Regions from separate parts of the Candidatus Enterococcus mansonii genome, predicted to be linked through region 3. Evidence: predicted binding sites of a transcription regulator. Region 3 holds the regulator's gene; each other region holds the start of a gene.
The links. Region 3 encodes CtsR, which represses protease genes until heat stress. Its sites were predicted from a motif close to TTGGTCAAAAAAGGTCAAANA; they were not measured.
Positions count from the first base shown of each region.

Region 1: the regulator CtsR is predicted to act here: its motif matches at 2,450-2,470, upstream of ftsH (ATP-dependent zinc metalloprotease FtsH).
Region 2: the regulator CtsR is predicted to act here: its motif matches at 2,746-2,766, upstream of A5880_RS03515 (ATP-dependent Clp protease ATP-binding subunit).

Region 1 covers NZ_NGLE02000001.1:2,244,148-2,248,720, forward strand. Annotated here, with positions in the region: gene A5880_RS10340 (S1 domain-containing RNA-binding protein) at 1-283, shown strand, start outside; gene tilS (tRNA lysidine(34) synthetase TilS) at 379-1,761, shown strand; gene hpt (hypoxanthine phosphoribosyltransferase) at 1,871-2,416, shown strand; gene ftsH (ATP-dependent zinc metalloprotease FtsH) at 2,517-4,573, shown strand, end outside.
Region 2 covers NZ_NGLE02000001.1:748,614-753,186, reverse strand. Annotated here, with positions in the region: gene A5880_RS03520 (DUF1827 family protein) at 1-119, opposite strand, end outside; gene A5880_RS03515 (ATP-dependent Clp protease ATP-binding subunit) at 411-2,675, opposite strand; gene A5880_RS03510 (hypothetical protein) at 2,999-3,190, shown strand; gene A5880_RS03505 (phosphocarrier protein HPr) at 3,363-3,629, shown strand; gene ptsP (phosphoenolpyruvate--protein phosphotransferase) at 3,629-4,573, shown strand, end outside.
Region 3 covers NZ_NGLE02000001.1:1,577,907-1,582,479, reverse strand. Annotated here, with positions in the region: rRNA gene A5880_RS07300 (23S ribosomal RNA) at 1-201, shown strand, start outside; rRNA gene rrf (5S ribosomal RNA) at 295-410, shown strand; tRNA gene A5880_RS07290 (tRNA-Val) at 426-498, shown strand; tRNA gene A5880_RS07285 (tRNA-Lys) at 505-577, shown strand; tRNA gene A5880_RS07280 (tRNA-Leu) at 590-671, shown strand; tRNA gene A5880_RS07275 (tRNA-Thr) at 704-776, shown strand; tRNA gene A5880_RS07270 (tRNA-Gly) at 785-856, shown strand; tRNA gene A5880_RS07265 (tRNA-Leu) at 867-952, shown strand; tRNA gene A5880_RS07260 (tRNA-Arg) at 1,052-1,125, shown strand; tRNA gene A5880_RS07255 (tRNA-Pro) at 1,210-1,283, shown strand; gene A5880_RS07250 (CtsR family transcriptional regulator) at 1,441-1,908, shown strand; gene A5880_RS07245 (ATP-dependent Clp protease ATP-binding subunit) at 1,913-4,402, shown strand.

The sequences.
Region 1 (4,573 bases), 670 kb from region 3:
TGATGATGGTAAAGTTGGTTTATCTATTCGTAAAGCACAAGAACAACCAGTAGAACCGAAACGTGAATATCAACGTCGTGATAACAACGAATATCAAGGCAACCGAGATCGTGGACAACGTCCAGCACCTAAAAAACAATTTACAAGAGCGCAACCTACGAATTCAAAACAAGATTTTGATTCGTTAATGAGTTCATTTTTAAAAGATAGTGATGATCGCCTATCTTCTTTGAAACGCAATACAGAAGGTAAACGTGGCGGACGTGGCGGACGTCGTAACTAACCAATAGATAAACAAAGCTGAGCGAAAGCTCGGCTTTTCTGTTTGGAACGTTTTCCTTCTATATTAATAAAATCAAAAAACGAAGAGGTGAGCAGATGTTTCAAGAATTTTACAGTCATTGTAAAAGAAATGAATACTGGCAACCAAATCAAAAAATACTCTTAGCTATTTCTGGTGGGGTAGATTCGATGGTCTTGTTGAAGCTGATGGAAATAGCTGCGCAAAAAGATCAGCTAACAATAGCTGTTGCTCATGTCAATCATCAATTGCGTGTAGAATCAGAATCAGAAGCTGCGTATTTGAAACGCTATTGTCACGAACAGGGAATCTCTTACTATAGTAAAAAATGGCAAGCTTTAAACAAAGAGAAAAATACAGAAGCTCGCGCACGTCAGTTTCGTTATGAATTTTTTGCTGAAATTATGGAGATAGAAAAATACCCAAAACTTTTAACTGCTCACCATAATGATGATCAAGCTGAAACTATTTTAATGAAGCTAACACGAGGAAGTGCTTTGACTAATCTAGTAGGAATCAGAGCCAAACAATCATTTGCCAAGGGAGAATTGATTCGCCCTTTATTAATTTTTTCCAAAGAATATCTAGAACAGTTCGCTAAAAAATCAAGTATTGTGTATTTTGAAGATAGCACAAACCAAAGTGATGATTATCTACGTAATCGCATGCGGCATCAAGTGATTCCTGTATTGAAAAAGGAAAATCAACAGTTTTTATACCATATCACTAACTTTAGTGAGCAAATTGCTCTAGCCGATGAACTGATTCAATCAGTTATGGAACCTAAATACAAACAATGGGTTGAAAAAAAATCAGACCACTGGACAATTCAAATATCTGAACTGACACAAGAGAAGAAAAGTATTCAATACTACTTTTTAATGTATTTGTTTCAACAAACACTTGTGCCAGAAGGAGTCATAATTAATCAAAAACATATTCAGCAATTTTTGACATTGATTGAGCAATCGGCCCCTCAATTGGCTATGGATATTGAACAAGATTGGCAGATTATCAAAGAGTATGACACCGTTTGTTTGAAGAAAAAATCATCTAAACAAGAGGGAAAAGAGCGTTTCTTGGATATAAACGCCCCTGTTTTTCTTTCAGAAAATGAATGGTTGGCTATAGAAATAGTAGGGAAAGAGATTGAACAACCAGAAGCAGTCAAAAATTGGCAAGACTTTTCTTTACTTATCAATAGTCAAACATTGTTGCCTCTAGTCATCCGTCACCGAAAAGATGGGGATCGAATTGCATTAACACCGATGTTAACAAAGCGATTAAACCGGATCTTCATTGATCGAAAAACCCCTAATTTTATTCGAGAACAAGCTTGGGTTATTCTTTCAGCAGACCAGAACATCATTTGGGTTCCTAAATTTGTAAATTCCTATTTGAGTATTCCTAAAGAAACTGATAAAATACTCTACAGGCTCCTTTATAAAATAAAAGAGTGAAAAGCAACCTAACAGCCTGAAAATAAAGTAATAGTCGCCTGTAAAGGTTATCCTTAATGAAGTCAATCAGAAATAAGGGATAAAAACCCATAAGGAAAAGGAGAGCATTATGTTAGAGAAAGATATTAAAGAGATTTTGATCACAAAAGAACAAATTTTGGAAAAATCTACTGAACTAGGAAAACAACTAACAGAAGATTATAAGGATAAAAATCCGTTAGTCATAGGTATTTTAAAAGGAGCTATTCCTTTTATGGCAGATATTACACGTTCTATTGATACGTATTTAGAAATGGATTTCATGGATGTATCTAGTTATGGCAATGCGACAGTTTCTTCTGGAGAAGTAAAAATCGTTAAAGATTTAGACACAAATGTTGAAGGCCGAGATGTCTTGATTGTCGAAGATATCATTGACAGTGGTCGCACATTAGCTTACCTAGTTGATCTTTTTAAATACAGAAAAGCAGCATCAGTGAAAATCGTCACATTACTGGATAAACCAGAAGGACGTGTGGTAGATATTGTTGCTGATTATGTAGGATTTAATGTGCCAAATGAATTTGTTGTAGGCTATGGGTTAGATTATGCTGAACGCTACCGTAACCTGCCTTACGTAGGCGTCTTGAAACCTGAAATCTACGAATCAAATTAATATCTCTCTTGGATTTAGTTATGTTACAATGTAATGGTCAGAATTGATAAAAAATAAAACGTAAAATAAACTTACGAGCAGTAATCAAAGGAGGACAGGCATGAATAAAAAAAATAGCGGCATGAAAAATGGCCTTTATTATGTATTGCTTATCTTGGCGATGGTCATGGTTGTTTATTTCATTTTTGGAAATAACAATCCTCAATCACCGGATATCGAATACTCAACCTTCAATACTCAATTAGAGGAAGGTAAAGTGAAAGAACTGACAATCCAACCAACAAATGGTGTTTTCAAAATTACAGGTCAGTATAAAGAAAAACAAGAAATCAAAAACACTGGCGGTCTTTCTTTATGGGGATCAACAGAAGTTTCTACAAAAGCATTCACAACAGTTGTCTTGCCTAGTGACATCACATTATCAGGCATTCAAGAGATGGCCCAAAAAAATAATGTGAAGTTAACAGTCAAAGAACAATCCACAAGCGGTGCTTGGCTTTCTATTCTATTTAGTTTCTTGCCAATTGTACTGTTCATCTTCTTATTCTATATGATGATGGGACAACAAGGCGGCGGTGGCGGTGGCGGCGGCCGTGTCATGAACTTTGGTAAATCAAAAGCCAAAGAAGCAGACAAAAAAGCTAACCGCGTTCGTTTCTCTGATGTAGCAGGAGCCGAAGAAGAAAAACAAGAATTAGTCGAAGTGGTTGAGTTCTTAAAAGATCCTCGTCGTTTCGTTGAATTAGGCGCAAGAATTCCAGCGGGTGTTCTATTAGAAGGACCTCCAGGAACTGGTAAAACATTACTTGCAAAAGCCGTTGCTGGTGAAGCAGGCGTACCGTTTTACTCTATCTCTGGTTCAGACTTCGTTGAAATGTTTGTCGGTGTTGGTGCAAGCCGTGTCCGTGATTTATTTGAAACAGCGAAGAAAAATGCACCAGCAATCATCTTCATCGATGAAATCGATGCAGTTGGTCGTCAACGTGGTGCTGGTATGGGCGGCGGACATGATGAACGTGAACAAACCCTTAACCAATTACTTGTTGAAATGGATGGATTTGATGGCAACGAAGGCGTGATCGTCGTAGCTGCAACAAACCGTTCAGACGTATTAGACCCTGCATTGTTACGTCCAGGTCGTTTTGACCGCCAAATCTTGGTTGGTCGTCCTGATGTGAAAGGCCGTGAAGCGATTCTTAAAGTTCACGCCCGTAACAAACCATTAGCTGACGATGTTGATTTAAAAGTCGTTGCACAACAAACACCAGGTTTTGCTGGTGCTGATTTAGAAAACGTTTTGAACGAAGCCGCATTAGTTGCTGCTCGTCGTAATAAGAAGAAAATCGACGCTTCCGATGTAGATGAAGCTGAAGACCGCGTCATTGCTGGACCTGCGAAAAAAGATCGTGTTATCAATAAAAAAGAACGCGAAATGGTCGCTTACCACGAAGCTGGACATACAATTGTTGGGTTAGTCTTAAGCCGTGCTCGTATCGTTCACAAAGTAACCATCATCCCTCGTGGACGCGCTGGCGGTTATATGATTGCCTTGCCAAAAGAAGACCAATTCTTAATGACTAAAGAAGATATGTTTGAACAAATCGTTGGACTACTGGGGGGACGTACAGCAGAAGAAATTATTTTCAATGTACAATCAACAGGTGCTTCAAATGACTTTGAGCAAGCAACAGGCATTGCCCGTAGCATGGTAACTGAATATGGAATGAGTGACAAATTAGGTCCAGTTCAATATGAAGGAAATCATCAAGTCTTTGTTGGACGCGATTATGGTCAAACAAAAGCGTACTCAGAACAAGTAGCCTTTGAAATCGATCAAGAAGTACGTCGTATCTTGATGGAAGCTCATGATAAAGCACGTGAAATCATTGAAACGCACCGTGCTCAACACAAACTAATTGCTGAAAAACTATTAGAGTATGAAACATTAGATGCTCGTAGTATCAAATCATTGTTTGAAGAAGGCGTTATGCCTCAAGACGTTATTGACAGCCAATTCCCAAGTGAAAAAGCACAAACGTTTGAAGAAGCAAAACGTGCATTAGAAGAAAAAGATGCACAAAAACAAGCCGAAGAAAAACAAGATTTTGAAGAAACTAAAAAAGAATTACATGACGAAACAGAAGAAGTAAAAGCGGA
Region 2 (4,573 bases), 830 kb from region 3:
TCGGTGTAAATAACGGTCGTATTTCCGGCAGAATACACTTTTACAAAATAAGCATCAGTATTTTCCAGTTGTTTATTCACCAGTTGCTTATAGCTATTGGTTACATTGGCTAATTTCATTTTTCTCACCTCAATATTTTGTTTTTTTGATAATAAAAAAGCAGAGTATTCACAGATCTATAAGAACTAGAATAATCTTTTTTTTACATGTCTATAAAGTTGATTCATTATAATTATAATTTTTTTTAGCATAAATAAAAAGAAATTTGTCTTCAAAAATACTAAAAATGGCTGGGACATAACTCTACGAGTTATATCCCAGCCAAATGAAAACCGAATAAAGGGTGGAAGCGAAAGCAACTACAACGCTCCGCTTCGGAAATAAGTGGAGGGTGAACAGTACTTATTTAGTTATTCTGTTTCAGTATTTTCAGTACTTTCAGTACTAATTTCATTAGGTAATGTATGGATTTCTCCAGTGACAATAATTTTACCATCTGCGTCTAGTTTAGCAACCAATTGATGCTCTTCAGGATGATCTAAGTAATACTCTGCGATTCCGTCTTCAATTTGTTCTTGGATTGTTCGGCGGAGTGGACGTGCACCCATTGCAGGATCGTAGCCTAAATCAACTAGTTTTTCTTTAACCTCAGTTGGGACATCAATATGGAGTTTTTGATGTGCCAATAAATTATTCACTTCATCTAGCATTAAACTAACGATATTCATCAAGTTTTCTTTACTTAATGCTTTAAATTCGACGATTCCGTCAAAACGGTTCAAGAATTCAGGTGTAAAGAAATTGTTCAATTGACCTAAAACAGATTTAGTAACCCCATCACGAGCGGCTCCGAAACCGACATTTGCTTCGACATTACTAGTTCCTGCATTACTTGTCATAATAATGATCGTATCTTTAAAGCTTACGGTGCGACCTTGGGCATCCGTTAAACGCCCATCATCTAGAATCTGCAAGAACATATGCAGTACATCTGGATGTGCTTTTTCAATTTCATCCAATAAAATCAAACTATAAGGGTTACGACGTACTTTTTCTGTTAGTTGTCCAGCTTCATCGTACCCAACATAGCCAGGAGGTGAACCAATCAATTTAGACACACTGTGTTTTTCCATATATTCACTCATATCAAAACGAATCATAGAGTCTTGTGAACCAAATAATTCATAAGCTAATTGTTTAGCTAATTCAGTTTTACCTACACCAGTTGGTCCCACAAATAAGAAGGAGCCGATTGGACGATTTTGTTTGCCTAAACCTACACGGTTACGGCGAATCGCTTTTGATACTTTATCAACAGCATTATCTTGTCCTACAACATGTGCTTTTAGGTCAACAGCCAAATTTTTCAATTGTGTCTGTTCTTTTTCTTTTAAATCACCGACTGGAATACCAGTTTTTTGTTCGACAATTGCTTCGATATTTTGCTCATCGATCACAGGTGTTTCTTCATCGCTAATTTGTTTTTCTTTCATTGCTTGTAGTTTATTGATTTGGTCGCGGTAATAAGCAGCTTTTTCGAAGTCTTCTTCTGCAGAAGCTTGTTGTTTTTGTTGCTCAGCATCGGCTAATTTCTTTTCAATCGTTTTTGGATCAACGATTTGAATTGTTAAGTTCATCTTAGAGCCAGACTCGTCTAATAAATCAATCGCTTTATCAGGTAAGAAGCGGTCTTGAATGTAACGATTAGACAAAGTTGCTGCTGCTTTAATTGCTTCATCCGTGTATTTTACATGATGATAGTCCTCGTAACGTTTTTGCAAGCCTTTGAGTATGGCAATTGTTTCATCTACGGTTGGTTCATCCACACGGACAGGCTGCATCCGTCTTTCTAGGGCTGCATCTTTTTCGATAATACGGTACTCATTTAAGGTTGTGGCACCAACCATTTGCAATTCGCCACGAGCTAGAGCTGGTTTCAAAATATTGCCGGCATCCATATTTCCGTCACCTGCTGAACCAGCACCGACGATCTCATGAACTTCATCTATGAAGAGAATCACATTTTCGGCTTGTTTGATTTCTTCAATCAATTTTTGCATCCGTTCTTCAAACTGACCTCGAATACCCGTTCCTTGAACGAGTGAAACAACATCTAAACGTATAACTTCTTTATCTAATAATTTTTGTGGAACATCGCCATCAACGATTTTTTGAGCCAGTCCTTCAACAACGGCAGTTTTACCTACACCAGGTTCACCTATTAAGACAGGGTTATTTTTTGTTCGGCGATTTAGGATTTCGATAACTCGTTTGATTTCTTCATCACGTCCGACAACAGGATCAATGTCGCCATTTCGAGCAGCTTGAGTAATGTTGATTCCGTACTCACCTAGTAAACCATTTCCTTGTCCAGCATTGCCTCTTGGCGGTTGTCCGCCATTGAAGCCATTACCGTCTCCAAATTGTGTAGGCGGTATTTGACCATTAGGATTTCCTTGTTGTTCTTGCATTTGACGAGATAAAGAGCGGTATAAATCATCTAAACTTCCAAAACCAAATGGATCTTGTTGTGACATTGTTGGTTGAGTATCATTTGCTTGTGTTTTTAATTTTTGATAGCAACTTTGGCAATAATCTAATTGTTTTCTTTGACCATTAACATTTGCGTATAAATGGATTGTTGCTTGATTTTGCTGGCAATTTTGACAGATCATAGGATAAAACACGTCCTTTCTATAATAAGACAAATCATGTATCAAAGTCGTAGTTACAAGGTCAAAACATTAGTTGACCATTTTTGACCTTTGAAAATATTATAGCATCTTTTAGCTAAGAATCAAGCAATTGAACTCTAAAAAACGAAGATGAAACTATGAACGTAAAGGAAAAAGAGTAGTAAAATTTTCCGGAAAGAGAGAAAGTTAGACATTTCTTAGAGTGATTTAATAGAAATAATGAGAACAATTTAGACAAATCTCTATTTTTGTCATACAATATTATTAGACCAAAAATTAACATGAAAGCAGTGATTAGTAGGATGTTTGAAAATCCTTTTGAAGAACAAATCCAAGCATTAAAAGAAGGCGAGATTGCGGAAATCGTTGTAGAACCAAAAGATTTCCCTTCATTCAGGGAAGCTTGGAAAAATTTGCCGGATCGAATGTCCATTGTTGGAGAAGCTGGATTAAATGGACGAATTATATATCGTTACATGAAAGAAGAGATATAATTGATAGTTTGATTCGATAAAAAATAGGTGAAAAGTGTTGTAACTACTCACAAAAAATGGTAATCTTAAAAATTGAAAGGGTATTATCCAGAATCTAGTTTCACTTGAAACGTACCAAGAAAGGAAAACCCTAACATAAAAATTATTTTACTTACGAAGGAGACCGATTCATATGGAAAAGAAAGATTTTCACATCGTAGCAGAAACAGGGATTCACGCTCGTCCAGCTACATTATTAGTTCAAACAGCAAGTAAATTCAACTCAGATATTAACTTAGAATACAAAGGTAAATCTGTTAACCTTAAATCAATCATGGGCGTTATGTCTCTAGGTGTTGGTCAAGGTTCAGACGTAACGATCTCAGTTGATGGTGTGGACGAAGCTGATGCATTAGCAGCAATCGTTGACACAATGCAAAAAGAAGGATTGTCTGAATAATGTCTGAAATGCTAAAAGGAATTGCCGCAAGTGATGGTGTTGCTATTGCTAAAGCTTACCTGTTAGTTCAACCTGATTTGTCTTTTGACAAAAAATCTGTGGATGATTCATCTGCTGAAGAAAGTCGTTTAGATGAAGCTCTAGCAAAATCTACGACTGAGTTACAAGCAATCAGAGAAAAAGCAGCGCAAAGCCTTGGTGAAGAAGAAGCGCAAGTATTTGATGCACATTTAATGGTTTTGGCTGACCCAGAAATGATCGGTCAAATCAAACAAAATATTCAAGATAATAAAGTAAATGCCGAATCAGCATTAAAAGAAGTAACAGACATGTATATTGGTATGTTTGAAGCAATGGATGATAATGCTTACATGCAAGAACGTGCTGCAGATATCCGTGACGTTGCTAAACGTATTTTAGCTCATTTGTTAGGTGTAACTCTTCCAAACCCTTCAATGATTAATGAAGAAGTGGTTGTAGTTGCTCATGACTTAACACCAAGTGATACCGCTCAATTAGATCGTACGTATGTAAAAGCATTCGTAACTGATATTGGCGGACGTACATCACATTCAGCTATTATGGCTCGTTCTCTTGAAATTCCTGCGATTGTAGGAACAAAAGAAATCACTGCTAAAGTCAAAGAAGGCGATATTTTAGCTGTTAACGGAATCGATGGCGATGTTATCGTTCACCCGTCTGATGCTGAAAAAGCTGAATTTGAAGCAAAAGGCAAAGAATACGCTGACCTTAAAGCTGAATGGGAAAAATTAAAACATGCAGAAACAGTTACGGCTGATGGTAAACATATCGAATTAGCTGCAAACATTGGTACACCTAAAGATTTAGAAGGCGTACACAACAATGGGGCTGAAGCTGTTGGTTTGTATCGTACAGAATTCCTTTACATGGATTCTCCAGATTTCCCAACGGAAGATGAACAA
Region 3 (4,573 bases):
CTGCCAAGGGCATTGCTGGGTAGCTATGTAGGGAAGGGATAAACGCTGAAAGCATCTAAGTGTGAAGCCCACCTCAAGATGAGATTTCCCATTTCTTTAAGAAAGTAAGACCCCTGAGAGATGATCAGGTAGATAGGTTGGAAGTGGAAGTGCAGTGATGTACGGAGCGGACCAATACTAATCGGTCGAGGACTTAACCAAAGAAACGAAATAAAAAAGTGTTTCGGTCAATTGATTACGACTTCAATCCAGTTTTGAGTGAACAATCACTCATTTGAATACAACAACACCCAGTGTGGTGGCGATAGCGAGAAGGATACACCTGTTCCCATGCCGAACACAGAAGTTAAGCTTCTTAGCGCCGATTGTAGTGAAGGGTTTCCCTTTGTGAGAGTAGGACGTCGCCACGCTAAACGTGTTGTATTGGAGGTTTAGCTCAGCTGGGAGAGCACCTGCCTTACAAGCAGGGGGTCAGCGGTTCGATCCCGTTAACCTCCATTTTTTGAGCCGTTAGCTCAGTTGGTAGAGCATCTGACTTTTAATCAGAGGGTCGCAGGTTCGAGCCCTGCACGGCTCATAGAAATATTTTGCGGGTGTGGCGGAATTGGCAGACGCACTAGATTTAGGATCTAGCGCCTTACGGCGTGGGGGTTCAAGTCCCTTCACCCGCATTTTAGTCTCGCTTGAAATAAGGCGAAAATACGCCGGCTTAGCTCAGTTGGTAGAGCATCTGATTTGTAATCAGAGGGTCGAGGGTTCAAATCCTTTAGCCGGCATCCAGAATGCGGAAATAGCTCAGTGGTAGAGCACCACCTTGCCAAGGTGGGGGTCGCGGGTTCGAACCCCGTTTTCCGCTTAGCTTGTTCGCCGGGGTGGCGGAACTGGCAGACGCACAGGACTTAAAATCCTGCGGTGAGTGATCACCGTACCGGTTCGATTCCGGTCCTCGGCATTGCTTTGAAACACTGTGAATGACAATTGCGAAGTTGACAGAATAAATGTTGAAAAGTACAAAGCAGATAAATACATCTGGCTTTGATCCTTGTTTTAAGCACCCATAGCTCAACTGGATAGAGTGTTTGACTACGAATCAAAAGGTTAGGGGTTCGACTCCCTTTGGGTGCATAGTTAAAATGTTTGACTGCGATTTAGAAGGTATGGAGATTTGGTTCCTTTTAAACGTTTAGTCTTTTTTTATTATTATAGCTACGGGAAGTAGCTCAGCTTGGTAGAGCACTTGGTTTGGGACCAAGGGGTCGCAGGTTCGAATCCTGTCTTCCCGATTTAAGAACAGAGTAATTTTTCTGTTCTTTTTTTGTTTCATCTTTTATTAGGGATAATATGTATCTTTTTTTATCAATTGGGACATTCTCCTTTATTAAACCTTTGAAATTATGTATAATTAAGGTCAGTATTAGTCAAGGGGAAAGGATGAGTGTGATGAGTAATCAAAATACTTCAGATTTAATAGAAGCATATTTAAAGAAGATTCTTGAAGAAAGTAGTAAAATCGAGATTCGTAGAGCTGAAATGGCTCATTTATTCAATTGTGTTCCTTCCCAGATTAACTATGTTATTAACACACGTTTTACCATTCAACGAGGCTATTCTGTTGAGAGCAAACGTGGAGGCGGCGGATATATTAGGATTGCTAAAGTCCAGATTTCTGACAGCGATCAACTATTAAAGCAAATGGCTCAGTTTACAGGCAATGAGCTTTCAGAAAAAGATGCACTGATTTTTATACAGAAGTTATATGAAGAAGATGTGATTACAAAAAGAGAAGGAAACTTAATGTTATCCGTTCTTGGAAAACAAATTTTAGGCAAAGCTGGATCAAATGAAGATTATTTACGTGCTCAATTGATGCATTCATTTTTAGAACGTTTGAGTTATGAGGAGGAATGATAGTATGGATGAATTATTTACAGAAAGTGCCAAAGCGGTATTAGCTATTGCACAAGAAGAAGCAAAATATTTTAGGCATCAATCTGTTGGTTCAGAACATTTATTGCTGGCTTTAGTTTTAGAGCCAAATGGAATCGCAGGGAAATCTTTACGCCAATTGAATACAGATAAAAATGATATTCGCGAAGAAATAGAACATCTAACAGGATATGGAACAGTTAAATCCTATCCTAAAGGCACTTATTTACCTTATTCTCCTCGTGCAAAACAAATTTTTGCTTATGCGGGTGATGAAGCGAAACGTTTAGGTGCGCCAAATATTGGCACAGAGCATATTTTATTGGGCTTATTAAGGGATGAAGATATACTGGCGTCGCGTATTTTATTGAATCTAGGGTTAAGTTTGTCAAAAATGCGTCAGTTATTAATGAAGAAAATTGGTGTTACTGATCCACAAATGAGCGGTAATGTTGGACGGAGACGTAATAGCCAAGCACAAAAAGCAGCACCTAAGGGAACACCCACATTAGATTCTTTGGCACGTGATTTAACAAAATTGGCTCGCGAAAATAATCTAGATCCTGTTGTTGGTCGCTCGCAAGAAGTGAGACGTTTGATCCAGATATTAAGTCGTCGGACCAAAAATAACCCAGTATTAGTTGGCGAACCTGGGGTTGGTAAAACAGCGATTGCTGAAGGTTTAGCACAAAAAATTGTCAATGGTGAAGTTCCAGAAGATATGCAGGAAAAACGATTGATGATGCTAGATATGGGTGCGTTAGTCGCTGGTACAAAATATCGTGGTGAATTTGAAGATCGATTGAAAAAAGTGATTGATGAAATTTATCAAGATGGACAAGTAATTTTATTTATTGATGAGTTGCATACCTTGATTGGTGCAGGCGGTGCAGAAGGAGCGATTGATGCATCGAATATTCTAAAACCGGCACTTGCTAGAGGCGAGTTGCAAACAATCGGTGCCACTACTTTGGATGAATACCAAAAATATATTGAAAAAGATTCTGCTTTGGAACGACGCTTTGCTCGTGTGCAAGTTGATGAACCAACACCAGAAGAAGCGGAAGAAATTTTAAAAGGTCTGCGTTCTCGTTATGAAGAGCATCATGGAGTAGAAATCACAGATGATGCCTTGCACGCAGCAGTTCAGCTATCCGTACGCTATATTAATTCTCGCCAATTACCGGATAAAGCAATTGATTTAATGGACGAGTCAGCAGCCAAAGTACGTTTAGACTTAGCCGATGAGCCTTCAGAAATTAATGAATTACGTTTGGAAATCATTCGTTTGATTCAAGAAAAAGAACAAGCTATTCAATCGCAATCGTTTGAAAGTGCAGCAAGATTACGTCAAAAAGAGAAAAAAATGGCTCGGAAATTAGAAAATATTCTATTATTAGAACAAAAAGAAGCGTCAGGCTATGCTAATCGTGTGACAGAACAAGATGTGGCTAATGTTGTTTCCCAATGGACAGGTGTGCCACTTCAACAGCTAGAGAAAAAAGAAAGTGATCGCCTTCTTGAATTGGAAAGTATTCTTCATCATAGAGTCGTTGGTCAAGACGAAGCAGTTCAAGCTGTCTCACGTGCGATTCGTAGAGCCCGTAGTGGGTTAAAAGATCCAAACAGACCAATTGGTTCATTTATGTTTTTAGGTCCAACTGGTGTAGGTAAGACGGAGCTAGCTAAAGCTTTGGCTGAAACAATGTTTGGCAGTGAAGACTCATTAGTTCGGGTAGATATGTCTGAGTTTATGGAGAAATACAGTACTAGCCGTTTGATTGGTTCCCCTCCTGGTTATGTTGGTTACGAAGAGGGCGGTCAGTTAACGGAGAAAATTCGTCAAAAACCATATTCTGTTATTTTACTGGATGAAGTAGAAAAAGCACATCCAGATGTCTTTAATATTCTATTACAAGTGTTAGATGATGGACATTTAACGGATTCTAAGGGACGTAAAGTTGATTTTAGAAATACAATTTTAATCATGACGTCAAATATCGGAGCAACAGCAATTCGTGAAGAGAAAAATGTTGGCTTCAATGTAAAAGATCTAACAAAAGATTATGATGCGATGCAAAAACGGATTATGGAAGAATTGAAAAAAGCATTTCGTCCAGAGTTCTTGAATCGAGTGGATGAAACAGTCGTTTTCCGCTCATTAGATCAAGAAGAAATCCATAAAATTGTCAAAATCATGAGCAAATCTATTGTTCAACGCTTGAAAGAACAAGATGTCAACGTAAAAATCACGGCAGCGGCTATTGAAGTGATTGGAAAAGTTGGTTTTGATCCAGAATATGGTGCACGTCCAATTCGTCGAGCTTTACAAAAAGAAGTAGAGGATCGTTTAAGTGAAGCATTACTTTCTGGTCAAATTCATCTTGGAGATAAGGTGACGATTGGCGCAACTAAAGGCAAAATAACATTGACTGTTAAATCACCGGAACCTGATCAAGTACTACAAACAATTTAATGAAAGAATCAATTATTCGCTGTGCAAAACGAATCTGTTTTGTACAGTTTTTTTCTTTAAAAAAGAGAGAATTTGTGAAAAATGAACGTTAAAACAAGAGAGGCTCTTGGAAAGTTTGTGAACCTATGCTACTATAAAACAGTTGTTAGAAAACTATCATTTTTCTATAGT